Regions from separate parts of the Spongiactinospora sp. 9N601 genome, predicted to be linked through region 2. Evidence: predicted binding sites of a transcription regulator. Region 2 holds the regulator's gene; each other region holds the start of a gene.
What was found. Region 2 encodes HrcA, which represses chaperone genes, less so after heat shock. Its sites were predicted from a motif close to TTGGCACTCTCNNNNNGAGAGTGCCAA; they were not measured.

Region 1 (9,692 bases), on a different contig from region 2:
AGCCGGTGGACTGCAGCGTTCGCGTTTACCAGAACTGAGCCGCTTGAGTCGTTCACAAGGGGTGACCGGACGCCGGCGCGGACCTCGGGCCAGGGCCTTGGCCGATCGTTTCCCGCGCCGGCGTACGCCTTCGACCACGGGTGCGCGCTGAACCTTCACGCTCCAGCTCGTGCGAAGGCCACGGGGGAGACACCGATGGGACCCTCCCATCCGGAGTCTCCCCCGATCGCATGTACGGCCGAGATCCCCCCGCTCCGCAGTGCTCCCGGCAGGCGTCTCGGTCACGCAGGGTACGCGCCGGGTAGCGGGAAGATCCGGACAGTCTTCCTATAAGCCCCTGAGGTAGGAAATCTCCAATTCGCCTACCCGAAAACCGTCAGAAGCCTTAACCGTGAGAATTCCCCCAATGCGGCTCACGAATGCTCGCATGAATTCACCTGCCCGGGATGGTGATTTGCCTTTTCTTTACGGCGGTTATGGTGCAATTGGCTTGCTGTTCGGGCCTCGGGTGGGTCTACTTGCTATCGGCTCGGCCTTCAGGTGGTACGAGCTGGATCCTCATCCGAGATCGATCGGGAGATTTAGATGCTCAAGAAGCTCGCATTTGGTGGTGCGGTGCTCGCGGCTTTTGCAGGAGTGGGGCTCGCCGCTCCGGCCCACGCGACCATCGGGCCCGACGACGGCGGCAATGTTGCTCGGCAGTCGGACAACATCGTCGTCTGTGGCAACCAGGCCATCGGCGACATCATTATCCCGGTGATTCCTCTCACCCCGGTTACCATCGCCACGCGCAAGCCTGTCGACTGCAGCATCCGGGCCTACCAGAACAACAACTAATCTGGTATCCGTGATCAACGGGGGATTTGATCGCCCACTGAAGGAGCCGGCGCCGCGAGGCGCCGGCTCCCTCGTGTGTCCGGCCCCTCGCGCGACCGGGCGGGCCCCGAAGCCCAGGCCGGGATCCATGATCAAGTGTGTGGGCGTAGTGTGGACCCCTGCCTGCTCTGCCGCCCGTAGCGACACGCGTTCCTCTCTGGGCGGACAGGATATGGCCTGACCTGCGGGCGGTTCGTGTTGACGACTCGCGCGCCCTTGCATACTGTTTCGTGTTGGCACTCTCCCCTTGAGAGTGCCAACATGCGACGAGGCAGGTCTGACACCCGCGACGGCAGGCCCCGCTGGTCGCCTCTTCTAGATAATCGAAATCTGAAGGGGAGGTCCGATCGTGACGACCGCCACCAAGGTTCCCGTTAAGCCGCTCGGCGACCGCATCGTGGTTCAGCCGCTTGAAGCCGAGCAGACCACCGCCTCTGGCCTGGTCATCCCGGACACCGCCAAGGAGAAGCCGCAGGAGGGCAAGGTCCTCGCGGTGGGCCCCGGCAACTGGGATGAGGACGGCGAGAAGCGGATTCCGCTCGACGTCAAGGAGGGCGACGTCGTCCTCTACAGCAAGTACGGCGGCACCGAGGTGAAGTACGGCGGCGAGGAGTACCTGGTGCTCTCGGCGCGCGACGTGCTCGCCATCATCGAGAAGTAAGCGCCCACGGGGCTTACTCACATGACGTATCCGAGCCCCGGGCGCACCTGAGCCCGGGGCTCTGATGCGTCGTCCGCTGTGCCCCCGAGCCTCCCTGGCTCGTTAGAGAGGACTGTCATGCCGAAGATCCTGGCTTTCGAGGAGGACGCGCGCCGCGCTCTTGAGCGTGGCGTGAACGCCCTCGCCGACGCCGTCAAGGTGACCCTCGGCCCGCGTGGCCGCAACGTGGTCATCGACAAGAAGTTCGGTGCGCCGACCATCACCAACGACGGCGTCACCATCGCTCGCGAGGTCGAGCTCGATGCGCCGTACGAGAACCTCGGCGCCCAGCTCGCCAAGGAAGTCGCGACGAAGACCAACGACGTCGCCGGTGACGGCACGACCACCGCCACCGTGCTGGCCCAGGCGATGGTCCGCGAGGGTCTGCGCAACGTCGCCGCGGGCGCCCAGCCGATGTCGCTCAAGCGCGGCATCGACAAGGCCGCCAAGGCGGTCAGCGAGAAGCTGCTGGAGTCGGCCCGCCCGGTGGTCGACAAGAAGGAGATCGCCGACGTCGCGACCATCTCCGCCCAGGACGCCAAGATCGGCGACCTGATCGCGGAGGCGTTCGACAAGGTGGGCAAGGACGGTGTGATCACCGTCGAAGAGTCCAACGCGATGGGCCTGGAGCTGGAGTTCACCGAAGGTCTCCAGTTCGACAAGGGCTACCTGTCGCACTACATGGTCACCGACCAGGACCGGATGGAGGCCGTCCTTGAGGACGCCTACATCCTGCTGACCCAGGGCAAGATCGCCTCGGTGGCCGACTTCCTGCCGCTGCTGGAGAAGGTCGCCCAGAGCAAGCGGGCGCTGTTCGTGGTGGCCGAGGACGTCGAGGGCGAGGCCCTTGCCGTACTGGTGACCAACAAGATCCGCGGCACCTTCACCTCGGTCGCGGTCAAGGCCCCCGGCTTCGGCGACCGCCGCAAGGCGATGCTCCAGGACATGGCCATCCTGACCGGCGGTCAGGTGGTGTCCGAGGAGGTCGGCCTGAAGCTGGAGCACGTCGGGCTGGACGTGCTCGGCACGGCCCGCCGGATCGTGGTCACCAAGGACACCGCCACCATCGTGGACGGTGCCGGTGAGGCGTCCGCGATCGAGGACCGGATCCGCGAGATCAAGCTCGCCATCGAGCAGAGCGACTCCGACTGGGACCGCGAGAAGCTCCAGGAGCGCCTCGCGAAGCTGGCCGGCGGCGTGTGCGTGCTCCGGGTGGGCGCGGCCACCGAGGTGGAGCTGAAGGAGAAGAAGCACCGCCTGGAGGACGCGATCTCCGCGACCCGCGCCGCGATCGAGGAGGGCATCGTCTCCGGCGGTGGCTCGGCCCTGATCCACGTCGGCAAGGACCTCGGTGACCTCGGCCTGACCGGTGACGAGGCCACGGGCGTGGCCATCGTCCGCCGGGCCCTCGTCGAGCCGGCCCGCTGGATCGCCGAGAACGCCGGCCTCGAAGGCTACGTGGTGACCTCCAAGGTCACCGAGCTTGCGGCGGGTCACGGGTTCAACGCGGCCACGGGCGAGTACGGCGACCTGATCGCTCAGGGCGTCAACGACCCCGTCAAGGTGACCCGCTCGGCCGTCCAGAACGCCGCGTCGATCGCCGGCATGCTGCTGACGACCGAGGCGCTCGTCGTGGACAAGCCCGAGGAGGAGACCGAGGGCGCAGGCGGCGGCCACGGTCACGGCCACGGCCACGGGCACTGACCGCCCCGGCGTAAGGGCTCTCACGTACGGCCCGTGCCCCTCTCACGGGGGCGCGGGCCGTTCGCGTGCCGGCGGGCCGTACGCCCGCGGGCCGTCGCCCCTGCTGCCCGTGTGGCGGCGCCATTCCGCGGACATGTGATCAGTGGACGCAAGTGTGTCGGATAGAAATCTGTTTCGCGGTAAACCTACGCCGGGCTTAAAGCGTCGTCCAAGGATCGCCCCAATAGGCCGCATATTGGCTAATCCCCGGAAATATTTCATGGCAATTAATCCGCACTGTCGTCATTCGATTACGGGGGGTCAGCATCCCGTCAATGTGACCAATCCGTAGCCGTTCGCCATGACGACAGGCCCGATCAGTACGGGCATCATGCCTAACGTGACCGAGGGAAGCGTCGCCGACGCCATAGGTGGGGTAAGGCTTGCGACGAGATCGGATGAGTCCGACCTCAGGGAACTGACGAGCCTGGCCGTTCAGGGGGATCGCAGTGCGATCGAAACATTGCTCGGGCGGTTGCGCCCGATGGTGGTGCGTTATTGCCGTGCACGACTGGGCCGAGTAGCGGGGCAGTATCACATTGCCGATGACGTCGCTCAGGAAGTGTGCATTGCGGTGCTGTCCGCGCTGCCGCGCTACCGCGACATGGGACGGCCGTTCGCGTCCTTCGTCTTCGGCATCGCCTCGCACAAGGTGGCCGACGCGCTGCGGAGTTCGGTGCGCTCGGCCGTACCGACACAGGACCTGCCCGACGGGCCTGACGACGGCCCAGGGCCCGAGGAGACCGTGGTCCGCTACATCGAGGCCGAGCACGCGCGGCGGCTGCTGTCGCGGCTGCCGGACAACCAGCGCGAGCTGATCATTCTGCGCGTGGTCTCCGGACTGTCCGCCGAAGAGACCGGTAATGTACTCGGCATGTCACCAGGTGCGGTTCGGGTCGCCCAGCACCGGGCGCTGGCGCGACTGCGCGCGATGGCCGAGCTGGAGTCGATCGCTTGAGCGCGCTCGACCCCTACTGTCAGGCTCGCTCGCTGCGGCCCGGCGGCGAGGAGTCGGGCGTCGTCGCCGACGACATGATCTGCCACGAGCTGTCCCGCCGGGAGGCGCCCGCCGACTCGGGTGACCCGGCGGTCCGCCTGCTACAGGCGCTGATCGACGATGTCGATCAGCGCCGCTCCTCGGTGTCGATCACGCCGTCCACGTAGCCCCTGGCGTACTCCCAGCTCACGTAGTCGGTCGGGTTGGGCTGGAAGGCGGGCTCGTGTACCTGCGGGCGGCCGTTGTCGATCATCTGGCGCAGGTTGCCGCGGAGCAGGTCCCAGTCGAAGTAGTGCTGTTCACCGCATTCCGGGCAGTCGAGCACCAGGCCCAGCACGCCCTGCGGCTCCAGCAGCGAGCGGAACACCTCCACGTCGGCGAGGTCGGTGATCGCCTCGTCGCGCTCGGCGGGCGTCAGCGGTTCGCTCTCCGTGAGCCCGCTGAAGGCTCCGGCCGGGTCTTCAGGATCGTCCGCGAACGGGTCGCGGGGGAGATCTTCCACGCATCCCACCTTGTCAACGACTATGGGGAAAGAGCCTATAGTCTGGCTCCCCGTCTTGCTCGGTGTGTGACGCGCCTGATGAAGCACTGTTTGCCGTCGCTGTTCGCGCTCGGTGTGCGGGTCGCCGCGCGCCTCACCGGTCCGCCTCCTTCAGCCATCCTCGCCGCGCGGCCCGCACGCCCGCGTGAAAGCGGGACTGCGCGCCGAGTTCGGTCATCGCGTCGGCGAAGCGTGCCCGTACCGTGCGTACCGAAACCCCCAGATTCCGGGCGATCAGCTCATCGCACATCCCCTGCGCCGCCAGCCGCAGCACCTGCACCACGCCGTCGGCCGAACCGGCCCAGGGCAGCGGCTCGGCCCGCGCCCACAGCTCCTCGAACAGCGAGCGCAGCACCCCGACCATCACCGAGGTCCGCACGAAGTAGCACTTGTAGCCGTGGTCGGGCGGGTTGCCGCCCCACAGGGCGGGCAGCCCCGCGGTGTCGTGTCCGGCGGTGAAGAACCAGCTCGGCACGCGGTCGAGGGTGCGCGCGCTGCCGCCGCCCGCGGTCAGCTCCTGGAGCTTGCCGGCCAGGCCGGGGACGCTCAGCGACTCCACCGGGACGATCATGCGCAGCGACATGAGCCCGCGCCGCTGCGCATCGACCCATGTGTCGGCATATCTCCTGGCGAAGTCGACCATCGTGCGATGGTCCGGAATCGCCGCGCAGACGTCGAGCGGGGGCGCGTCCACCGCCATGCCCACCACGCTCTCGAACAACTCGTCCGCGCCGCTGACCGCCTCCACGGGGAACGGGCCGCTGCGCAGGTCGTGCCCCGCGTCGTAGTCGCGCATCAGCTCTCTGATCGAACTCAGCGCCGAGTCGATCTGCCTGCTCTCGGCCGCCAGCCGGTCCAGCCGCTCGGCGACCAGCCGGCCGAGCGCCGCCGCCGGGTGCCTGGCGAAGTACTCGCCCGAACGCTGGTCGACCACGCCCAGCCGTACCAGGGCGGCGAGCTGCTCGCCCAGCCGCTCCTGCGGGTGTTCCGTCGCCGCGGCCAGCTCGGCGGGCGAGGCGCGGTGCAGCCGGAGGATCGTGGTGTAGAGCACGGCCTGGGCCGGGGTGAGGCCGAGGCCGCCGAGCGGGTCGGGTAGCGTGCGGGAGTCGTTGCGCATCGGCGGGGCTCCTGGGGGACGCGATGTGCCGTGAGGATAACCCGGTCACGGCACGGTGGTCCTGGGCTTGGACGGAGTCCGTGCAACCTGGTTGCAACTTTGTGCAGTTGCACGTTCTTTCGTTGCGCAATGACGCGGGGTGACGCAGGCTTGACACAGCGTCGGCATCGCCCGTCGGAGGCGGCCCGCTGACCGGAGACGGAGGGGGATCCGGTGGCAGGCGCTTTCCGCCGGTCGGTGCCGGTGGCGGGGGATCGGGGGGGACACCGACCTTTCCGATCTCCCGTCTTCTCGTCTCCGGCCACGTGCCCCGAGCACGGACCGGGGCCCGGTCGTCGCCCGGCCCCGTGCCATGTCGGTGGGTGTCACGACTCGTGGGCCCGTGGCCGGACGGCGGTACGTGGGGATCGTCGTCCGACCTCGGGCCCACGCGCCGCCCTCGGGGTGCTGGCCCCGCATGTCAACGTGCTGGCCCCGCATGTCAACGCTCCATGCGCCCACTAAACTGATCTGGTACCGCTCCACAAGGGCTTCGCCACGGCCGGGGTCCAACATCATGGGCGCGCCACGGCAGAGGGGTTACCAGCATGGCCAAGTTCACCGAGACCGGGCTCACGTACGACGACGTCCTGCTCGTCCCGGCGTATTCCGACCTGCAGCCCGGCGACGCCGACACCACCACGCGGCTGACCAGGTCACTGAACCTGCGCATCCCGCTGATCTCCGCCGCGATGGACACCGTCACCGAGGCCCGCATGGCGGTGGCGATGGCCCGCCAGGGCGGCATCGGCATCCTGCACCGCAACCTGTCCATCGAGGAGCAGGCCCAGCAGATCGACCTGGTCAAGCGGTCCGAGGCCGGGATGGTCACCAACCCGGTCACCTGCTCGCCCGATGACACCCTGGCCGACGTCGAGCGGCTGTGCGCCCACTACCGCATCTCCGGTGTCCCGGTCACCGATGACAAGGGCGTGCTGGTCGGCATCGTCACCAACCGCGACATGCGCTTCGAGACCGACCAGAGCCGCCTGGTCCGCGATGTGATGACCCCGATGCCGCTGGTGACCGCCCCGGTCGGCGTGTCCCGCGACGAGGCGTTCAAGCTGCTGCGCTCGCACAAGGTGGAGAAGCTGCCGCTGGTCGACGCGGGCGGCCGGCTGCGCGGCCTGATCACGGTGAAGGACTTCACCAAGAGCGAGCAGTACCCCCTGGCCACGAAAGACGTGAACGGCCGGCTGGTGGTCGGCGGCGCGGTGGGCGTCGCGGGCGACGCCGAGAAGCGCGCGATGGCGCTGCTGGAGGCCGGGGCCGACGTGATCGTGGTGGACATCGCGCACGGCCACTCCCAGGGCATGTACGAGATGGTCGCCAAGGTCAAGAAGAACGGCGCGGCCGATGTGATCGCCGGCAACATCGCCACCAGGGCGGGCGCCCAGGCGCTGATCGACGCGGGGGCCGACGCGGTCAAGGTCGGCGTCGGGCCGGGCTCGATCTGCACCACCCGCGTGGTCGCGGGCGTCGGCGCGCCGCAGGTCACCGCGATCTACGAGGCGTCGCTGGCCTGCCGCCCCGCAGGGGTGCCGGTGATCGGCGACGGCGGCCTGCAATACTCCGGCGACATCGCCAAGGCCCTCGCGGCCGGGGCCGACACGGTCATGCTGGGCAGCCTGCTCGCCGGGTGCGAGGAGTCGCCGGGCGAGCTGATCTTCATCAACGGCAAGCAGTACAAGTCCTACCGCGGGATGGGCTCGCTGGGCGCGATGCGCAACCGCGAGCGCGGCGGCTCCTACAGCAAGGACCGCTACTCCCAGAGCGACGTCGCCAACGAGAGCCTGCTGATCCCCGAGGGCATCGAGGGCCAGGTGCCCTACCGCGGCCCGGTCTCGGCGGTCGCCCACCAGTTGATCGGCGGGCTGCGCCAGGCGATGTGGTACACCGGGTGCCGCACGGTCCCCGAGATGCACGAGCGGGGCCAGCTCATGCCCATCACCGCGGCCGGCCTGACCGAGAGCCACCCGCACGACATCCAGATGACGGTCGAGGCGCCCAACTACCACGGCCGCTAGCAGTTCCGGCCAGGAAGAAGCACAGCATGACTCAGGTGGAGATCGGCAGGGGCAAAAGCGCGCGGCGTGGCTACGCGCTCGACGAGATCGGCATCGTGCCGTCCCGCCGCACCCGCGACCCCGAAGAGGTCTCGATCGCCTGGCAGATCGACGCCTACCGGTTCGAGCTGCCCGTCGTGGTGAGCCCGATGGACAGCGTCGTGTCCCCCAAGATCGCGATCGAGGTGGGGCGGCTGGGCGGGCTCGCCGTACTCGACCTCGAAGGGCTGTGGACCCGCTTCGACGACCCCGAGCCGCTGCTCGCCGAGGTCGCCGAGATGGAGGGCGAGGCGGCGACGCGGCGGCTCCAGGAGATCTACTCCGCGCCGATCAGCGATGAGCTGATCGGGCGGCGCGTCGAGGAGATCCGCGCCGCGGGCGTGATCGCCGCGGGCCGGCTGTCGCCGCAGCGCACCGCCCAGCACCACAAGGCGGTGATCGACGCCGGGGTCGACATCTTCGTCATCCGTGGCACCACCGTGTCGGCCGAGCACGTCTCTGGGCAGGCCGAGCCGCTCAACCTGAAGCAGTTCATCTACGAGCTGGACGTACCGGTGATCGTCGGCGGCTGCGCGACCTACACGGCGGCGCTGCACCTGATGCGCACCGGCGCGGCCGGCGTGCTCGTCGGCTTCGGCGGCGGCGCGGGCCACACCACCCGCACGGTGCTCGGCGTGGCCGTGCCGATGGCCACCGCCATCTCCGACGTGGCCGCCGCCCGCCGCGACTACATGGACGAGTCGGGCGGCCGGTACGTTCATGTCATCGCCGACGGCGGCATGGGCACCTCGGGTGACATCGCCAAGGCCATCGCGTGCGGGGCCGACGCCGTCATGGTCGGTTCCCCGCTCGCCCGGGCCGCCGAGGCCCCCGGCCGGGGCCACCACTGGGGTTCGGAGGCCCACCACCCCGACCTGCCACGCGGCAGGCGGGTCACCTTCGGCACGGTCGGCACCCTGGAGCAGATCCTGCACGGCCCCTCCACGGTGGCCGACGGCTCGATGAATCTGATGGGCGCGCTGCGCCGCACCATGGCCACCGCCGGTTTCTCCGACATCAAGGAGTTCCAGCGGGTAGAGGTCGTCGTCGCCCCCCGCTGAGCGGCCACTCCGGCCACACGCCGACGGGTGTGGCCGGATTTCTCATCCGGACGCCAAGCCGCCCGGTACTGACCGTGGCGATGGACCGGCCGCTCACGCGGCGGCCGGCCGCCAAGGCGCATGGCCTGTGACCAGGGGCGAAGGCCATCGCCCTGGGCGCTCACCGTGTGCGACGGCACGGCAAGGTCCCCGGCCACGCACTGATGAGTGGTACTCCCGGGTGTGGTAGGACCGCCTGACCCGCCGTTCGCCGCCGCGAGCCGGCGGTGTCAGGTGCCATGCCTTGAATGCGGGCGACCGAGGCCCGGGCCCGGTGCGGTACCAAGGCCACCATTTCGAGCGAGGTAGCCCAGGGACCACCCGCCTTCGGCCCGGTGCTCGACCGGTTACACCACGCTGTGGAGCGGGGTGTCGCCCGGCTCGGCCGGCATCGTGCCGTCGCCCTCGCATGCGACGAACTCCCTGGTCACGATGGCTCTGCTCGCCTTCGATCACGCGCTGAGCCGCAGGTGG
Region 2 (9,692 bases):
CGCCTCCTCGTGCAGCACCACGCCCAGCGCCGCCCCGGCCAGCAGCGCCGCCACCTCCGGCGTCTCGGCCTGGTCGGTCACCTCGGGCAGCCGGAACCTGCGGGACTGCTTACCGGCCTCCCTGGCGGTCGCCCGCCAGCGGGCCGCGCCCTTGGCGGCGCGGTCGCCCTTCCAGCGGGTGACCGACCGCGCCGCCGCCCACGGCACGATGACGTCGACGCCCGCCTCGGTCATCATCTCGACGGCCAGCTCGCCCCGGTCGCCCTTGGGCAGGCCCTGGACGACCACCAGGCGCGGCTCGGCCGCCGGTACGTCGTAGCGCCGCCGTACGGCGAGGCGCAGGGCGTCCTTGCCGACGTCGGTCACCACGCACTCGGCGACCAGGCCGAGGCCGTCGGTGAGATCGACCCGCTCGCCGGCGCGCAGCCGTCGTACGGTGGCCGCGTGGCGGCCCTCCTGGCCGCCGAGGTCGATGGTGTCCGCCGCGAGCCGCTGCCTCTCGGCCAGGAAGACCGGAACCGTCATGGCCGCGACCGGCTCAGCGGCCGTTGAAGGCGTCGCGCAGCCGCGCCAGGAAGCCCTGCTGCCCGGGGGCGAACTTGCCCGGCGGACGCTCCTCACCGCGCATCCTGGCCAGCTCGCGCAGGAGGTCTTCCTGCTCGGGGTCGAGGCGGCTGGGCGTCTCGACGTTGAAGTGGATCAGCAGGTCGCCGCGACCGGTCTCGTTGAGGCGCTGGACGCCCTTGCCGTACAGGGGGATGACCTGCCCGGACTGCGTGCCGGGGCGCACGTCGAGGTCCTCCTTGCCGTCGAGGGTCTCGACGGTGAGCACCGTGCCGAGCGCGGCGGCGGTCATCGGGATCTGCACGGTGCAGTGCAGGTCGTCGCCGCGCCGCTCGAAGATCTCGTGCGGCTTCTCGACGATCTCCAGGAACAGGTCGCCGGGCGGGCCGCCGCCCGGGCCGACCTCGCCCTCCCCGGCGAGCTGGATGTGCGTGCCGTCCTCGACGCCCGCGGGGATGCGGACCTTGATCGTACGGCGGGTGCGGACGCGCCCGTCGCCCGAGCACTCCTGGCAGGGGTGCCGGATGATCGAGCCGTAGCCGCCGCACTGCGGGCACGGCCGCGAGGTCATGACCTGGCCCAGGAAGGACCTGGTGACCTGGGAGACCTCACCGCGGCCCTGGCACATGTCGCAGGTGTCGGGGTGGGTGCCGGCGGACGCGCCCGACCCCTGGCACACCTCACAGACCACGGCCGTGTCGACCATCAGCTCGCGAGTGGTGCCGAAACACGCCTCGCGCAGGTCGAGCTCCACGCGGATGGTCGCGTTGCGCCCGCGCCTGGCCCGCGACCTCGGAGCCCGGGCGCCGCCCGCGGAGCCGAAGAAGGCGTCCATGATGTCGCTGAACGGGAACCCCGCCCCGAAACCGGCGCCCGCTCCCGCTCCCGCGCCGGCGTAGGGGTCGGCGCCCAGGTCGTACATCTGCCGCTTACTGGGATCGGACAGAACCTCGTAGGCCTGGGTGACCTCTTTGAACCGCTCCTGGGTGGCCGGGTCGGGGTTCACGTCCGGGTGCAGCTCGCGTGCCAGCCTGCGGTAGGCCTTCTTGATCTCCTCCGCACTGGCGTCACGGCGAACCCCGAGGGTGCCGTAGTAGTCGCTCTTAGCCACTTATCGAACCTCTTCGGCCTCTTATGATGCAGTCAGGATCTGGCTGACATAGCGTGCCACCGCGCGAACCGCGCCCATGGTCACCGGGTAGTCCATACGGGTCGGCCCGAGCACGCCGAGCCGGGCGAGCTGCTGGTCACCCGAGCCGTAACCGGCCGCCACGATCGACGTGCCGCGCAGACCGGTATAGGGGTTTTCCGAGCCGATCCGCACGGTGATCGCGGAGGTGTCGGTGGTCTCACCGAGCAGGCGGATCAGCACCACCTGCTCTTCCAGCGCCTCCAGGACCTCGCGCAGGCCGATGGTGAAGTCGGCCGCCGCGAGGTTGGCGGCACCGGCGATGACCAGCCTCTCGTCGTGCCGCTCGACCAGCGTCTCCAGCAGCACCGAAAGGATGGTCACCATGCTCGAACGGTCTTCGACGGGCATCCGGTCGGGCAGGTCGGCCACGGTGTCGGGCACCTGGGCCAGGCCGCACCCGTCGAGGCAGGCGTTGAGCACGGCCCGCATGTGCGCGATCCGCGAGTCGTCGATCACGTCGGGCAGCTCGATGACCCGCTGCTCGACCCGCCCGGTGTTGGTGATCAGGACCATCATCACCCGGCGCTCGGTCAGCGGCACCAGCTCGATGTGCCGGACCGTGGAATGGCTCAGCGCCGGGTACTGGACCACCGCGACCTGCCGGGTGAGCTGTGCCAGCAGCCGGACGGTGCGGGTGACCACGTCGTCGAGGTCGACCGCGCCGGCCAGGAAGGTCTCGATCGCCCGGCGCTCGGCCGCGGACAGCGGCTTGACCTGCGACAGCCGATCGACGAACAGCCGGTAGCCCTTGTCGGTCGGCACCCGGCCCGCGCTCGTGTGCGGCTGGGTGATGTAACCCAGCTCCTCCAGGGCCGCCATGTCGTTGCGCACGGTGGCCGGGGAGACGCCGAGGTTGTGCCGCTCGGTCAAGGCCTTCGATCCGACCGGCTCGTTGGTCGAGACGTAGTCTTCGACGATGGCGCGGAGGACCGCGAGCTTTCGGTCGTCGACCAACGTGCTCACCTCCCTGCCATCCGCGTCGGTCCCACTCGGGAACGCCAGCGCTGGCACTCTGTGTTCCCGAGTGCCAAGTGTACGGCCACCGTGCGCGGGGTGCGATAACACGGGCGGGTAAGATCCTCCGCCCCGGGCGGAAAAGCCCGTGCGGGGGCTTCGGACGATGGCCGGCGCGTGGTCGCGAAGCCGTCGGGCGCCGCTTTTGCGATCGTCTTTGCTAGCGTCGGCGGACATGTACGGGCGTGACGTGCTCGCCGGAAACTGGCGACGGCCGAAAAAGGGACAGATCCCTCAGGTGCCCGCCGAGCGGGACCTGGTGGTGGAAGATCCCGACAGCGGGTTCTGCGGCGCGGTGGTGGGCTGTGACAAGGAGGCGGTCACCCTGGAGGACCGCTTCGGGCGGCGCCGGGTGTTCCCGCTGGCCCCCGCGGGGTTCCTGCTGGACGGCAGGCCGGTGACCCTCGTCCGGCCCGCCGCGTCCGCGGGCGGACCGGCGCGCAGCGCGTCGGGGTCCGTCGCGGTCCAGGGCCTGCGTGCCCGCGTCGCCAGGGAGAGCCGGATCTACGTCGAGGGCGTGCACGACGCGGCCCTGGTGGAGAAGATCTGGGGGCACGACCTGCGGGTGGAGGGCGTGGTCGTGGAGTACCTGGAGGGGGTGGACGACCTGCCCGCGATCGTCGCGGAGTTCGGCCCCGAGCCGGGCCGGCGCCTCGGGGTCCTGGTCGACCACCTGGTGACCGGCTCCAAGGAGAGCCGGATCGCCGCCGCGATCGACTCGCCGCACGTACTGGTGGTGGGCCACCCTTACGTGGACGTCTGGCAGGCCGTCAAGCCCGCGGCGGTGGGCATCCCGGCCTGGCCCACGGTGCCCCGGGGCACACCGTGGAAGGAAGGGGTCATCGCGGCCCTGGGGTGGCGGCTGGACCCCGCGGAGGCGTGGCGGCGCATCCTGGGGTCGGTCACCGGCTACGCCGACCTGGAGCCCGAACTGCTCGGCCGGGTGGAGGAACTGATCGACTTCGTGACCGCGGCGCCGGGCGACGACTGATCTCCTGGCTCGCAGGGACCGGGTGGCTCACACGATCAGGTCGCGGATCAGGGCGTCGGCGAGGAGGCGTCCGGGCAGGGTGAGGACGATCTGATCGTTTCCGGCCAGCGCGCTCTCGTCCAGGAGCCCCTCGGCCATGGCCCGGTGCACCGCCGGGCGGGCCGCCGGGTCCACCTCCGAGAGCGGGTGCCCGGAGGAGAGCCTGAGCTGGAGCATCAGCCGCTCCACGACCTGGTCGGAGGGGGCCAGCACCTCGCGCGCGTGGGCGGGCGAGACGCCCTGGGCCAGGCGGGCGGAGTAGGCGGCCGGGTGTTTGACGTTCCACCAGCGGGTGCCGCCGACGTGGCTGTGCGCGCCCGGGCCGACGCCCCACCAGTCGCCGCCGGTCCAGTACAGCAGGTTGTGCCGGCAGCGGGCGGCCTCGGAGGCGGCCCAGTTGGACACCTCGTACCAGGCGAAACCGGCCGCGGTGAGCAGTTCGTCGGCGATCAAGTAGCGGTCGGCGGCCACGTCGTCGTCGGGCATCGGCAGCTCGCCGCGGCCGATCCGGGCGGCCAGCCGGGTACCGTCCTCCACGATGAGCGAGTAGGCCGAGACGTGGTCGGGGCCGGCGGCGAGCGCCGCGGTCAGCGAGGCGCGCCAGTCGGCGTCGGACTCGCCCGGCGTGCCGTAGATGAGGTCCAGGTTGACGTGCTCGAAGCCGGCGGCCTTCGCCAGTCGTACGGTCTCGGCGGCGCGGCCCGGGGTGTGCCGCCGGTCCAGCACCCGCAGGACGTGCTCGCTGGCGCTCTGCATGCCGAAGCTCATCCGGGTGAAGCCGCCCTCGCGCAGTACGGCCAGCGCGGCGGCGTCCACCGACTCGGGGTTGGCCTCGGTGGTGACCTCGGCCCCGGGGGCCAGCCCGAACTCCCCGTCGATCGCCCGCAGGACCCGCACCAGGTCGGCCGGTGGCAGCAGGGTGGGCGTCCCGCCGCCGACGAACACGGTCTCGACGCGCGGCACCGCGCCCGTGTCCCGCTCCAGCACCCGCCGGGCCAGGCGCACCTCCTCGATCGCGGTGTCGGCGTAGTCGCGGGGGGAGGCCCCCGGGCCGAGCTCGCCGCTGGTGTAGGTGTTGAAGTCGCAGTAGCCGCAGCGGGTCACGCAGAACGGCACATGCACGTAGAAGCCGAACGGCCGCGCGCCGAACCCGTCGAACGCGCTCGCGGGCAGCTCGCCGGACGCCGGGACGGCTTCACCGTCGGGAAGGATGGCAGGCACCCCTTCAGTCTGCCGCCGCCGGGGGCATGCGGAGGCCATCAAGAGCCTGGGGCTCCAGCGTGAGGAGATGCGGTAAGCGGGGTTACCGGATCGCTACTCTCGGTGTTCCTTGTCCCGGGATATGCTGTGAAGACCCCCTTACGGAGCGCCGATGGACGACATCCACAGTGCGGACGGCCCACCTCCCGACCCGCACGCGCCACCTCCGGAGTCATCGAATCCTGCGGACTCATCGGGCACACCGGGCGCATCACCGCCGCCCTGGCCGCCCTCCCCCGCACCGTCCGGCCCACCTCCCGAGCCCCCTGCGGCCCCACCGCCGTCCGAGCCGCATGCCGGAGCCTCCCCGCCCCAAGGGCCGCCGACGCCCTCTGCCCCGTACGAGCCCTACATGGCGCAAGGGCCGTCCAACGGACCATCTGAGCCGTCCATGCCCGGCCGGCCACCCTGGCCCTCCGACCCCACAGCCCCACCTTCCGAGCCCTCTACGGCCCCACCTTCCCTGGAACCACACACCGGAGCCTTCCCGCCCCAAGGGCCATCAGCGCCTTCTGAGCCGTCCGTGTCCGGCTGGCCGCTCCGGCCCTCCGTCGCGCCCACGCCGCCATCCGGACCGCCCACCGGGCCATCGGTAGCCCCGGGATCGGCCGAGCCCGCGCCGCAACCGCAACAGGCCGCGCCGCCCGCGCCCCTCCAGAACGCCACCCGTTACCTGTGCGCGGGGGCCTACCTGAACGGCCGGTTCCGCGATCGGGTGCTGCGCGAGCTGCTCGATGACCGGTACCGCGCGGTCGCGCCGTCCTTCGGCGGCGTCGATCTGGTCCCGGTGGTGGCCCACTGCCTGCGCGCCGAACGCCTTTCCGTGCTGCGCGACGCCTTCATCACGGTGCTTCTGATCGTGTCCCTGCTGGTCTGGCCCGCCGTGCTGTTCATCCTGCCCTGGGTGCCGCTCGTCCTGTTGTCTGCGCCCGCCGTACGCCGCGGGCCGGCCACGTCCAAAGCCACGCTCCTGCTGGCGACCGGGCTGTTGCTGCCCGTCTGCGGCTACCTGATCATCATGAGCGGCATCGGTACGGGGTTCGACACCGCGCCCGGCGAACTCCCCTCGCCCGGCGCCCTGCTCGGGCCGCTCGTCATCGCCGCGCTGCCCTTCGCACTCGCGATCGGTTACCGCGTGATGTGGTACCTGACCCTGTCCGAACGCCTCAAGCCCGGCTTCCACGACGGGCTCACCGACGACGGAATCGCGGCCCACCGCGACCGGCTGGAGTACATCGCGCGGGCCCAGTGGGGCAACATCACCCTCTACGGCGCGGAGAACCCGTTCGTCGGCGCCGGAGACGTCCACCGATCCTGGTCGATCGCCGTCGAACTTGACCGCCTGCGCCGCCCGCCCGGCCGGTCCCCGGGCTCCGCCGGTTCCGCCGGCCGCGACGATCCGGTCAGAGACCGGCAGGTCGAGATCGACGTCGTCGATCTGCACGACTTCGTGCGCTCCCGGCTGCTCCAGATGCGCGACGCCGTACGCGACCCCGCGCAGGTCATCACGGGCCTGCACATCACCGACCACCTCGCCGTGCGCGGCACGTTCACCCGCCGCGACTGGCCGGACGCCCGCGCTCGTTCCTGGCACGGCTCCCACAACAGCCACCCGCTGATCGACCCCGGCTCCGGGATGCCGCACTACGCGGCCCGCAAGGACACCATCGACGCGGTGAGCCGGCATCCGCAGGGCGGCGTACGCCACTACCAGCGGGTCACCGTCAACGTGGACGGCCAGGAGATCAGGAACGCGGACGGCTTTCTGCTCGCCCCGGCCGAAGATCGGGGGATCGTCGTCTCGGCGTTCATCCACCTCGCGGTGGAGGGCCGCATGCTCTACACCCAGCTCGTGGTGACGGTGTTGCCGCCGGTCGCGGCGCAGTTCCACGAAATCGACAAGCTGCCGGCCCTGCCCAAGCCGATCGTGGTCTGGCGCGCGGCGCTGTCCGGGCGTAACGACCTGGTGGCCGACGTGGTGTTCGCACCGGGGCGGCTGATCCGCACGGCCGTCCAGAACATCCGCCGCGGCCTTCGGCAGCGCAATCCCGCCCGTTACCTGGTCTATCCGTTCGGGGCGCGGGAGAGCGTACGCGAGCTGGGCGCGGCGATCGACGTGGACCGGTTCACCCATGTGCTGGACGCCGACAAGTACACCAAGCTGATCGAGCAGCGGCTGACCGAGGCGGTGCTCGACTATCTGGAGGCCCGCGACATCGACACCACCGCCTACCGGCAGCAGGCGGCGACGGTGATCAACAACGGCGCCATCATCACCGGCGGCACGGTGACCGGCCCGGTCGCGGCGGGCGCGCACGCCCAGGCCAGGCAGCAGCAACATCAACAGCAACAGGGGCAGCCGGGGAGCGCGAATTGAGCGAGGTCAACAAGGGCATCCAGATCAGCGGCGGGAACGTCCAGGGGCCGATGGCGGTCGGTACGGGGGCGCGAGCCGTCCAGCACATCCGCGGCCCGGCCACTCCGCCCGGCGAGGCGGAACGACTGCTGGCCGACATCCGTGACCTGGTCGAACGGTACCGCGAGGAACTGGGCGACCAGGCCAGGCCGGTACTGCGCGAGGCCGACCGGATCGAAGACGAACTTGCCGAGGACGACCCCGACGCCGACGTACTGTCCGACACCCTGGAACGAATGGCCCGCCGCGTCACCGCCATCACCACCCTCAGCCAGGCCGTCGCCGCCCTCACCACCCTCCTCATCGGCTGATAGGGCAGACCCGGTGCCCGGTAACCGCAAGTGAGTGAGACCTGTGGGCTGGGCCGGCGGTGTTCATGCGGGGTGGTGCTGAGGAGGAGGACGCTCCTGGTCGATGTTGCGTTTCTGGCTGTGAGCCCCCACGGGTGAGGGCACGGTCTGACCCCGGGACTCAAGATCGGTCCAGCGGTGGGAAGAGGCTCCGATCGGAAGCTGCGACTCGCCCCACCCACCAAGCCCGAACGCACCACGCCCACACACACATCGCCCCAGCCGGTCACCTCTGAGCACGCCCGCTTGCCGCGCGGGCTGAAGACGAGAGGGCCGAGGACCGGGGCACGGCGGAAAGGCAAAGGGATACCGCCGCCCCAGCTAGCAGGACGGCGCGGCAGCAGGCGGGAACCGCGCGACCCGGCAATCCCTTGAAGCGAAATCGGCCACCAGTCACATAGCCGTCCAGCAGGCCACCGCCCCGGAGAGGTCCGGGCAGCCATGCCGCCCCCCTTGGAGCAGGTCGGCCGCTGGGCGCTCACCTCATGGACAAGATCGCATGGTCAGTGCGCGAAAGAGGCGCAGGCGATCAGGCGGCCTCCTCTTGGACCCAGATGGGGCGCCAGTTGGGAAGCTCGTGGAAGCGGCGCAGCTCGGCAATGCCGCTGAGGATGCCGGTCCAGGCCGGGTAGGGCGGGCGGGCCGTGTCGAACCCGCTCTGCACGAGGGTGAGGCTGGTCTTCCCTCCGGAACCTGCCAGCTCCCATGTACCGACTCCCATCCCGGCTCCCCAGTCGATGGAGAGCCGCTCGCCGGGCACCAGGTCGAGGATCTTGGCCGGCTGGGGGTCGACGTCCAGCCCGCCCATCGCGAAGCGCCCACCTACATGCGGTTCGATCCCGATCGGCATGCCGAACCACGCGGACGCCTTCTCCGAGTCGATCAGCGAGTCGAACACCTCCTCCACCGGGGAGTCGATCTCCACCCGCGCCCACAGCTCCGGGGCGGTGGAGGTGAAGTCGGGCTTCGGGGTGGGCTCGCGCCCCTCCAGGTGATCGACGAGGTTGGCGATGGCCAGTGTCCAGAAGGTATGGAGCACCCCACGGATGCTCTTGCCGGGGATCACGTCCTGGAAGTCGAAGTGGGTCTGCGAGAGCGTGATCAGCGTGACCTTTTCGCTCTCCGCGACCAGGTCGATCTCCACCGTGGTCTCCTCGCCGTCGAGCAGCCACGAGAACCGCAACGCCCGCTCGTCGGCGTAGGCCGGATTCTGGTGCGGCGCGTCACCCTCCGGTGTGTGTCGGCCCCAGAATGCGTAGCGGTGCGGCAGATCGACCTCCGCATGCTCGGCAAGCCACACCCGCATGGCGGCGGGGTCGGTCAGCGCGTGCCGCACCTCCGCGATCGGCGCTTCCACCCGGGCGGTCATCGTCAGCGGCTCGGTCATGGCCGTCCTTCCTCACATCGATTGACAAAGAGAGTCTTTACGTAAAAACCAAGTTTGTCAATATGGCCGGGAAGGAAGCACACACCGCCCGATCGTGGGGGCGCGGCATCGGCCGGTCAGGGGTCCGCCGTGTCGGATCACATGTGCGACATGGCCGGCCTGCACGAGTTGGGCACGGTCAGATCTCGCGGGTGAGATAGGCCACGTTGGGCCGCGTACGCGAGGTCGGCGACATCCCATGCGTGGAGTACGGCCGGTCACGCGTCGCGGGGAGCGGGAAAGGGAGGTCTCCTGCGCAAGGCGGGCTGGGTCGGATCACATGTGCGACGTGGGCGGGTTAGATCTCGCCCGTTGGGGCGGACAGGTCACGCGTCGTGGGCGGGAAGGGGAGGTCTTCAACGCGAGGCAGGCCGGGAGGGGGGATGGGATCGGCCGGCGGCCGGGGACTACGCCTCGCGCGCTAGGGCGGCCGGTCAGGT
Region 3 (9,692 bases), on a different contig from region 2:
GATGTCACCGACGACCAGATCGTGGACGCGATCCGGCTGCTGGCCCGCACCGAGGGCATCTTCGCCGAGACTGCGGGCGGCGTGACCGTCGGGGTCCTGACCAAGCTGGTCCGCGAGGGCCGCCTCGACCTCGAGGCCGAGACCGTGGTCCTCAACACCGGCGACGGCCTGAAGACCCTCGACGCGGTCGCGGACCACGCGCGTCCCTCGGCGGTGATCCGCCCGTCCCTCGACGCCTTCCGCGCGACCGTTGCCGAGTGAACCGCATATCTGACGAAAGTGAGCTGAAAATGAGCGTTTCTGTGCGTATTCCGACGATTTTGCGCACATACACCGATGGTGCGGCGGAGGTCGGCGGGGAGGGCGCGACGCTGCGCGAGGTCTTCCAGAAGCTGGACGCGGACTATCCGGGCATCGGGGCCCGCATCCTGGACGAATCCGGAAAGATCCGGCGTTTTGTGAACGTGTATGTGGGGGATGAGGACGTCCGTTTTTCGGATGGCCTCGACACGGCGACGCCTGAAGGCGTTCAGGTCTCCGTCATCCCGGCGGTCGCGGGAGGCGCCCGCTGAGGGTGTCCCCAGCGGTACATTTCGGTGTCCTGGACGGGAGCGAGCGAGTACGGCGGTACGGCGTCGCTCGCCCCGATACCGAACCGGCATGATCGCCCGGCGCCCGGAGCCCCCCACCATCACGGCACCACCGGGCCGACCGCGACGACGACCCCCGCCAGGAGCCCGCTAAGGCGGGCCGTATGCGCCTCCGGCCCTTGCCGGTGGCGGCCTGCTGAGTGCGGCCCTTACAGCGGCCCGAGCCGGGGGCCTGCTGAGGTGGGGCCTTGCGGTGGCGGCCTGTGCTGGGAGCCTGCTGGGCGGGGCGCATTTGCGTCCGGTCTGGCCTGGGGGCATCCGCTCCCGCGTGTGCACACTCGGCCCTAGGTCCCGGGCCATCCGCTTCTGCGTGCGTGTCTGGCCTTGCTTCGGCCGCCTGCTCCTTTGACGCACGGTGCCCGCGCCGGCGGGCGCTGGCGGGGGGCCGGGACCGTGTAGGGGGTACGCGGTATGTGGTGGGGGCGGGTTGATCGACGGGGCGGCGGGTAGATCATTCTTCGTGGCCGCGTCGGATGTGTGCCGTCTGCCGAGTATGTCGTCCCGGTATGGGACCAGCTCCGCCATGCCCGCGTTCCACCGCCGGCACAGCGGCCCATCCGCGCCCCCCGCAAGCCTCAGGACAGGCGGTGAGCTCGGCTAAAAGCCCGCCTGGCACGTGATAGCCGTGCCTCGGTAATCGGCACTATTACGGATGTCGGCGCTTGACTGGCACGCCTTCACCTCCCGCCGGTGCCGTATTCGGCGTTCCCTCGCCGCCATTCCCGCCAGGGCCTGTGCCGGGCTTCCGCCCACCGGTCGCCGCGCCGGATTGCGGCCCCCGGGGCGGCCGGTGCCGGGGGCGGACTTGTGACATGAGGGCTTACCGGCCCTATTGGCCGACACCCCGGTCGGTCAGCCCTGACTCACCTGTCAGACCCGAGTGTGACTGATGGGTATTCGTGTGTTTGCGTACCGCTATTTCCGCACCGCGTCAGAGGTGAGGGTCATTCGCGTTTGGGGTGTTCGGATGTCCGTACGACGGCCGCTCCCGCCCCCCGGAAGCGCTCCCACCTGCTAGGAGAGGCCCCGGCGGGGAGGCGGTGGTTACAGAACTCCAACCACTTCATTACATCGGGTGGGGGCCCATAACGGGGCGAGGGGGTTGGGGTGCTGTGTGCGGGTTGTGCGGGAAGCGTCGCAGTCCGTGGAGGGAATGGGGTTATGGCCCTGGAAGTCTGTGCCCGGGGCGCCCCAAGACGGGCGGCTAAGCGGGCACTGTTCCATTCCCGTCATAGGTAATGGTGCAAGATTTAACCATAGATTCGATGGAAGAAAAGTCTCTCAACAAGCTATGAGCGAACGTCAAGAGTGAGTTTGCGCCCTGACTCTGTTGCTCAATGCCGTCCCACAGGTATGGTCGAGTTCGATCGACGTAGCCGAGTACGAGTAAGAAGTTGGTCTCCCAACTATCCGGGAGTTCCACACTTCCGGCTCTATCTCCGCCTCGGAGATCGCGGGCCGCGCAGAGGAATGGGTGCGGCCCGGAGCCCAGCAAGAGGAGTCGGAAAGTGGCGCAGGGCACCGTCAAGTGGTTCAACGCGGACAAGGGCTACGGCTTCATCGCGGTAGACGGTGGTAAGGATGTGTTTGTCCATTACTCGGCAATCATGATGGACGGTTACCGTTCGTTGGAGCAGGGCCAGCGGGTGGAGTTCGAGATCACCCAGGGGCAGAAGGGGCCCCAGGCTGAGTCCGTCCGGACGGTCTGAGCCGCATAGCCGGCCCGTCGGCGTCGAGGGTGACCCCGAGCCGCCGGGCAGGTGAGGCGGGTCATCCACACGTGGAACGTCTGGTGGGCCGGTGTGTCCGGAAAGCGTGCGGCAGCGCAGTCCGCGCGGTTCCGCCGGATGCCGCCGGCCCACCCGAAGGGACCGGGCCTTCCCCTTTCCGCAGTTCGGTCCCTTTCCTTACCGCAAAAACTGCACAATCACACAAACACACGCCGTATCCAGATCCGCCGGTGGCCGGTGACCCTCACCAGGCCACCGGCGGATCAGCGTTGCGGGCGACGCGCGCGGGCGCCCCAGGAGGGGTGAGAGATCGGCAGGTCAGCAGGTCACAAGGGTTCACGCTTGCACTCCCCGGGGTAGAGTGCTAAACAGTTCGTTGGCACTCTCCTGTCGAGAGTGACAAACCGGGATCGAGGCGATGGGGCCTCGCCGACCACGACGTCCGGTGTCGTGCGGAAGCGGGTCCACATGCCGTCGCGGGCGTCGGCTCGATCCGCTGCAAGCCACCCTGTATCTGGGAGGTCTAGCCTTATGGCAGCCAAGATGATCGCGTTTGACGAGGACGCCCGGCGCGGTCTCGAGCGCGGTATGAACCAGCTCGCCGACGCCGTGAAGGTGACCCTTGGGCCCAAGGGCCGCAACGTCGTGCTGGAGAAGAAGTGGGGCGCCCCCACGATCACCAACGACGGTGTGTCGATCGCCAAGGAGATCGAGCTGGAGGACCCGTGGGAGAAGATCGGGGCCGAGCTCGTCAAGGAGGTCGCCAAGAAGACCGACGACGTCGCGGGTGACGGCACCACCACGGCCACCGTGCTCGCCCAGGCGCTGGTCCGCGAAGGACTGCGCAACGTGGCGGCGGGCGCCAACCCGATGGCCCTGAAGAAGGGCATCGAGGCGGCCGTGGAGCGGGTCAGCGAGGAGCTGTCCAAGCTGGCCAAGGACGTGGAGACCAAGGAGCAGATCGCCTCCACCGCGTCCATCTCCGCCGCCGACCCTGAGATCGGCTCGCTCATCGCCGAGGCGATGGACAAGGTCGGCAAGGAAGGCGTCATCACCGTCGAGGAGAGCAACACCTTCGGGCTGGAGCTGGAGCTCACCGAGGGCATGCGCTTCGACAAGGGCTACGTCTCGGGCTACTTCGTGACCGACCCCGAGCGCATGGAGGCGGTCTTCGAGGACGCCTACATCCTCATCGTCAACTCCAAGATCTCGGCCAACAAGGACCTGCTGCCGCTGCTCGACAAGGTCGTGCAGGCCGGCAAGCCGCTGGTCATCATCGCCGAGGACATCGAGGGCGAGGCCCTGGCCACCCTCGTGGTCAACAAGATCCGTGGCCTGTTCCGCTCCGTCGCGGTCAAGGCGCCGGGCTTCGGTGACCGTCGTAAGGCCATGCTGGGCGACATCGCCACGCTGACCGGTGGCCAGGTGGTCTCCGAGGAGCTGGGCCTGAAGCTGGAGACGGCGGGCCTGGACCTGCTGGGCCGGGCGCGGAAGATCGTGGTGACCAAGGACGAGACCACGATCGTGGACGGCGCCGGGGATGCCGAGCAGATCGCCGGCCGGGTGAACCAGATCCGGGCCGAGATCGACAACACCGATTCGGACTACGACCGGGAGAAGCTGCAGGAGCGGCTGGCCAAGCTGGCCGGCGGCGTTGCGGTGATCAAGGCCGGTGCGGCGACCGAGGTGGAGCTGAAGGAGCGCAAGCACCGCATCGAGGACGCGGTCCGCAACGCCAAGGCGGCCGTGGAGGAGGGCATCGTGCCCGGCGGTGGTGTGGCGCTGCTGCAGGCGGGCACCAAGGCGTTCGACAAGCTGGAGCTGTCGGGCGATGAGGCGACCGGCGCGGCGATCGTGCGCAAGTCGCTGGAGGAGCCGCTGAAGCAGATCGCGGTGAACGCGGGGCTTGAGGGCGGCGTGGTCGTGGAGAAGGTGCGCAACCTGACCCCGGGTGAGGGCCTGAACGCGGCGACGGGCGAGTACGTCAACATGTTCCAGGCGGGCATTCTGGACCCGGCGAAGGTGACCCGTTCGGCGCTGCAGAACGCGGCGTCGATCGCGGCGCTGTTCCTGACGACCGAGGCCGTCATCGCCGAGAAGCCGGAGAAGGAGAAGGCTCCGGCGATGCCGGGCGGCGGCGGCGACATGGACTTCTGAGTCCGCGTCACCACGTCACCACAGCGACACAAAGAGGGCGGCTCCCATCGGGGGCCGCCCTCTTCGCGTTCCGGCGGCTCGTTCCGTGGCCTCGAACGGCGGCTCGCGGGCGGGACAAGGCCGGTTCTGCGGCGGGCAGGGCCGAGGGGGCGTGTGCCAGCGGCCCGTAAACCCTGGGTCTGCACTTGTCCGTGCGGCTGATCGGCCGATCGGGGCCTCGATAGTGTCCCCCGGGTCGGACAGCCAGCAGGGGAGCTTTCATGAGCCAGCGAGCGGCGAGGAGGAGACCGTACGGCGGCATCTCCATCGTGGCCGTGCTCATGATGTTCGCGGCGGGTTCGAGCGTGTCGCCTGAGGCGGGGATGACCTTCCTGCCGCAGGCGACCACGTTCACGGCGCTGGGCGGGGTGGCGCGGGACACCGCGCCGCTTTCGGAGGGGACGGGCGTGGTGGTTCATCCGGTCGGCGATCGGCCGGTCCACGCGCGTCCCGGCGGTCCGCCCGTCGCGGTGTTGCCGAGTCTGCAGCTCGGCAACCCGACGTGGGTGCCCGTCGTCCAGACCAGGCCAGGATGGCTCAAGGTCCTTCTTCCTTCGCGTCCCAACCGCGCGACAGGGTGGATCTCCGGGGCGGGGGGCGGCCTTCGGGTCGCTCGGACGCCCTACCTGGTCAGGGTCGAAAGGGCGGCGCGGCGTCTGACGGTCTACAGGTCCGGGCGGGCGATCGGCCGGTGGACCGTCGGAGTGGGCGCTCCCAAGACGCCCACTCCGCTGGGGCGGACCTTCGTGCTCGCGTTGCTGCGCGGGCAGGGAGAGTCCGGCTCGACTGTCATGCCCACGGGAACGCATTCCGCAACGCTGGATTCCTACGGTGGCGGGCCGGGGACCGTTGCGTTCCATGGCTGGCCCGACAAGTCGGTCTTCGGCAGGGCCGTCAGTCACGGGTGCATCCGAGCGCCCGACAGCGCGCTCGAAGCGCTGTCGCGGGTACCGCTCGGCACCGTCGTCATCATCACGCGCTAGGCGTCCGCCGGAGCACCACGCCTGGCCGCATTCGAAATCTGTCACCCACAGGGGGGAAAATGGGTCTCAGCAGACACCTCGTCGGGGCTGCGGCACTCGCCATCGCCGCCGCCTCGACGCTGGTGAGCGCCGCCGCGTCGGCCTCACAGGCGAGTACCGACTCGCCGTCCACCGCCCACGTGCTCTCGGCGAACGGGCCGGTGCACATCAACCCGATTCCGAAGGTCGAGTCGCCGCAGGGCCAGGCGGCCCGCAGGGTCGCGCTGGGCAGCCACGAAGACCAGCTCATCACCGCCACCGGCCTGCTGGCCACGGCGGACGAGTCCCGCTCCGAGGCCAGCGCGGCGCACATCCGCACGCTGGAGAAGCGGATCACCGCGGACGCCATCAAGTCCACGTGCGCGGGCGGCGAAGGGGTCACCACCCTGGCCGGCGCCCGTATCGGGGACCGCCCCATCGAGGCGAACCCCGCGCCCAACACCACCATCCCGGTGGACCTCGGCAAGGCCGGCACCGCTTCGGTCACGCTGAACAAGCAGGTCCGGGGGGCTGACGGCCGGCTGAACGTCACCGGCATGGCGGTGACCGTCCCGGTCAGCGAGGGCAAGTCCCAGACGGTGGACGTCGCCTCTGTCGCGTGCGGCGGCACGGGCGAGGACGCCGGCTCCATCGACCAGAGCGCCGACAACGGCGACCACGGCGACCAGGGCGCCCACGAGGACGGCAGCGCCGTGGACCGGGCCCAGGAGGGCGACGCGATCAAGCCGGCCGACGTCTCCGACGTGGTGCGGCGGGACAAGGTCGAGGAGGCGGCCCCGGCCCCGGTGCCGGCAGAGGTCGACCTCCCGGTCGCCGGCTGATCAACGGTCCGCGACCGTAACAGGCCCCGGGACCACGACAGGGCCCGGGACCGTGATAGGCGGGGGCATGGGGAACGACGGCCGGTAGAACTCGTTCCACAGCCCCCGCCGGCTCATTTCCGGACGGCCGCCGCGCGCGGCGGTGGGGCCGGGGTCATCGGGGGAGCGGCTTGACCCAGCGCCGCCACTGCGGCTGGCGGGTGTAGCCCGCGGCGTTCCAGGCGTGGTGCGCGAGGGCATTGTCCTGGAGCACCATCGCGTCGGCGCGGAACGCGCCGAACCGGATGAACCGCGCCTCCGCGGCGGCCAGCAGCGTCGTCGCGATCCGCTTGCGCCGGTGATCGGGATGTACGGCCAGGCGGTAGAAGTGCGCGCGCCAGCCGTCCCAGCCCGCGATCAGCGTGCCGACCAGCTCCCCGTCCAGCTCGGCGAGGAGCAGCGCCTCGGGGTCGTGCCGGATCAGCGCGGTCACCTGATCGGCGGAATCGTGCCGGTCGGTGTCCTCCGCCGCCTCGCGCCAGAAGTCCAGCACCGGCGCGATGTCCGCCAGAGTGCCGAACCGAACTTCTACCCCAAATTCCCCCATAAACCGAAAAACTACTACGAAACCGACGGCGACCCGTCGACGAGGGCGGCCGGTAGCTCATGGGCGTGTACGACGGTCAGCGTGGTGACCGCACGGGTCAGCACCACGTACAGGCGGGCCAGGCCGCGAGGTTCGGCGGCCACGATGTCGGCCGGTTCCACGACGATCACATGGTCGTACTCAAGGCCCTTGGCCAGCGTCGCCGGGACCATCAGCAGGCGGTGCTCGCCCGTGGAGTCGGGGCCGAGGACGCCGTGCTCCAGGCCGGCCGTGCCGAGCGCGGCCGACAGGGCGGCGACGGCGGCGTCAGGGGCGATCACGCCGATCGATCCCTCGCGGCCGAGCGCTTGCCGGACCGCGGTCTCGACCGCGCCGGGCAGGGCGTCGGCGGCGGCCCGCCGTACCGAAAGGGAGCCCGCGCCGGGCCGCAGCGAACGCGGGACGGCCAGCTCAGGGGCCACCTCGGGGAGCAGCCTCGCGGCGAAGTCCAGGACCTCCCTGGGCACCCGGAAGCCGAGCGTCAGCTCGGTCACCTCGCCGGAGTCGCGGCCCAGGTGGGTGAGCACCGCGTGCCACGAGCGGGTCGACCACGGCGTGGTGCCCTGGGCGAGGTCGCCGAGCACGGTCGCCGACCCGGTACGGCAGCGCCGTCCGAGCGCGCGCAACTGCATGGGCGAGAGGTCTTGCGCCTCGTCCACCACGACGTGGCCGATGGACGGCGTGCGCTCGATGAGGTCGGCCAGCTCGTCCAGCAGCGCCGCGTCGGCCGCCGTCCATTTGGCCGACCTGTGCGACCGCGGCGGCTTGGCCCAGGTCAGCAGCTCGCGCTCGGCCGGTTCGAGGTCGGATCTGGCGGATCCGGCCAGGAACTCGGCGTCGCTCAGCAGGCGGAACAGAACCTGCTCGGGCGTCACCTTCGGCCACACGGCGTCAAGGATCTGCTTGACCGGCTTGGAGCGGGCGACCGCGTCCTGGACTCGGTCGTCCGGCGACTCGCCGCGCTGTTCCATCCGCACCAGCACGGCGTGCGCCAGCCGTTGCGCGAGGGCGGCGCGGCCGGGGCCGTACCGGGTGGTGCCGCGCAGCGAGGCGACGATCTCGCGTACCTCGTGGTCGGCGACCCGGAAGCGGCTCGCCCCGCGGGTGTAGAGGACGCCCTCGGTGGGCTTGGTGACGTGCAGCCACAGCGCGCGCTTCAGGATCGCGGCCATCCGGGGGTCGCCCTTGAGCGTGGCCACCGCCGGGTCTTCGGGGGCCGCGTGCTGGCCGACGATGCCGGCGATGGTGGTCTGTTCCACCTTGACCTCGCCCAGCGCGGGGAGCACCGAGGAGATGTAGGACAGGAACGCGCGGTTCGGGCCGACGATCATGACGCCGGAGCGGGCCAGCTTCTCCCGGTGGGTGAACAGCAGGTACGCGGCCCGGTGCAGCCCCACGGCGGTCTTGCCGGTGCCCGGCGCGCCCTGCACGCACACGGTCAGGCCCAGGTCGGCACGGACGATGTCGTCCTGGTCGGGCTGGATGGTGGCGACGATGTCGCGCATCGGGCCGGTGCGCGGGCGCTCGATCTCCTCGGTGAGGATGCGGGAGGCGGCGGGCGCGTCGCCGTCGCCGCCTTCGAGGTGCTCGTCCTCGAAGGCGGTCAGCGTACCGCCGTGGTAGCCGAACCTGCGGCGGCGCGTGATGTCCATCGGCTGGGCCGGGCTGGCCTGGTAGAAGGCCCGGGAGACCGGGGCGCGCCAGTCGATGACGAGCGGGCGGCTGCTCTCGTCGTGGATGTGCCGGCGGCCGACGTAGATCGTGCCGGGCAGGTCGTCGTCGGCCGAGCGGTCCAGGCGGCCGAAGAAGAGCGGCGCGTCGGGGTGGTCGGCCAGCGCCTCCACCCGCTCGTCCAGCAGGGCCTGGAGGATCTGCTGGGATACCCAGTCGCCCGCCGCGTCGGCGGACAGCGACCGGGCGTGTTCGCGCATCGTGCGCAACGCCGCGCGGGAGACGGTCAGGTGCTGCCGCTCGGCGGCGAGTACGTCGCCGGGGTCGTCACCCTCCCGTATGTCTGGGGTGAGCCTGTTCGCGGGCATGCTGAAGCGGCCTCCTTGCCGGATCGGGGACGGTACGGCGGCGCGGGGGAGCCGCGCGCGCGTACGACGTTGGAACGGAGGTGATGATTGGATTGAGGTCAGAACCCACTAGCCTAGCGCTACGGCGAGCGGGGGCTCCACGTATTAAATCGGCGCGCTTCGCGGCGGGTTCGCTGACTGAGATGGTGCCGGACCGGGTAATTTTGCGGAGTGACACGCCGGCAAGTTGCGATATCTCCTGTTATACCGACCGTGGCGGTGCTGCTGCTGGCCGCACTGTGGGGTGCGTCGGTCTACGCGGGGTGGGGGCTTGAGGCGTTCTGTTCGCCGGGGGAGCCGGGGGATCAGTGCGCCCGCCGGTTGGAGGTGGTCTCCACGATCTCCGGCCTGTTCGCGGTGGTGGCGGGAAGCTCTTCGGTGGCGGCGTGGCTGACGCGCTCGCCGCGGGCCTTCCTGCCGCTCATGATCGTGGCGATCGGGGCGTGGGTGGCTGCGGAGGCCGTGTTGTTCTTGGGGGGAATGCTCGTCGGGTGATTATTCCGGCACCGTGCGTCATTCTAGGAGTTTTTCCGGAAAAAGCCTCGCGAGTCCGGTGATTGGATCGGATCA

Region 1: the regulator HrcA is predicted to act here: its motif matches at 1,110-1,136, upstream of groES (co-chaperone GroES).
Region 3: the regulator HrcA is predicted to act here: its motif matches at 2,757-2,783, upstream of groL (chaperonin GroEL).

The regions. Positions count from the first base shown of each region.
Region 1 covers NZ_JBIRBB010000002.1:371,759-381,450, forward strand. The annotation lists gene ACH34R_RS05365 (hypothetical protein) at 1-38, shown strand, start outside; gene ACH34R_RS05370 (hypothetical protein) at 586-837, shown strand; gene groES (co-chaperone GroES) at 1,223-1,537, shown strand; gene groL (chaperonin GroEL) at 1,655-3,280, shown strand; gene ACH34R_RS05385 (sigma-70 family RNA polymerase sigma factor) at 3,651-4,277, shown strand; gene ACH34R_RS05390 (hypothetical protein) at 4,274-4,483, shown strand; gene ACH34R_RS05395 (DUF5319 domain-containing protein) at 4,444-4,818, opposite strand; gene ACH34R_RS05400 (LuxR C-terminal-related transcriptional regulator) at 4,952-5,974, opposite strand; gene guaB (IMP dehydrogenase) at 6,562-8,040, shown strand; gene ACH34R_RS05410 (GuaB3 family IMP dehydrogenase-related protein) at 8,076-9,179, shown strand.
Region 2 covers NZ_JBIRBB010000001.1:734,168-743,859, forward strand. The annotation lists gene ACH34R_RS03240 (16S rRNA (uracil(1498)-N(3))-methyltransferase) at 1-525, opposite strand, end outside; gene dnaJ (molecular chaperone DnaJ) at 539-1,675, opposite strand; gene hrcA (heat-inducible transcriptional repressor HrcA) at 1,697-2,710, opposite strand; gene ACH34R_RS03255 (DUF3097 domain-containing protein) at 2,946-3,761, shown strand; gene hemW (radical SAM family heme chaperone HemW) at 3,789-5,021, opposite strand; gene ACH34R_RS03265 (hypothetical protein) at 5,584-7,437, shown strand; gene ACH34R_RS03270 (hypothetical protein) at 7,434-7,787, shown strand; gene ACH34R_RS03275 (SRPBCC family protein) at 8,356-9,213, opposite strand.
Region 3 covers NZ_JBIRBB010000030.1:21,494-31,185, reverse strand. The annotation lists gene thrC (threonine synthase) at 1-261, shown strand, start outside; gene ACH34R_RS41840 (MoaD/ThiS family protein) at 291-572, shown strand; gene ACH34R_RS41835 (cold-shock protein) at 2,159-2,359, shown strand; gene groL (chaperonin GroEL) at 2,912-4,537, shown strand; gene ACH34R_RS41825 (L,D-transpeptidase) at 4,798-5,559, shown strand; gene ACH34R_RS41820 (choice-of-anchor P family protein) at 5,619-6,419, shown strand; gene ACH34R_RS41815 (GNAT family N-acetyltransferase) at 6,574-7,005, opposite strand; gene ACH34R_RS41810 (HelD family protein) at 7,020-9,083, opposite strand; gene ACH34R_RS41805 (hypothetical protein) at 9,336-9,617, shown strand.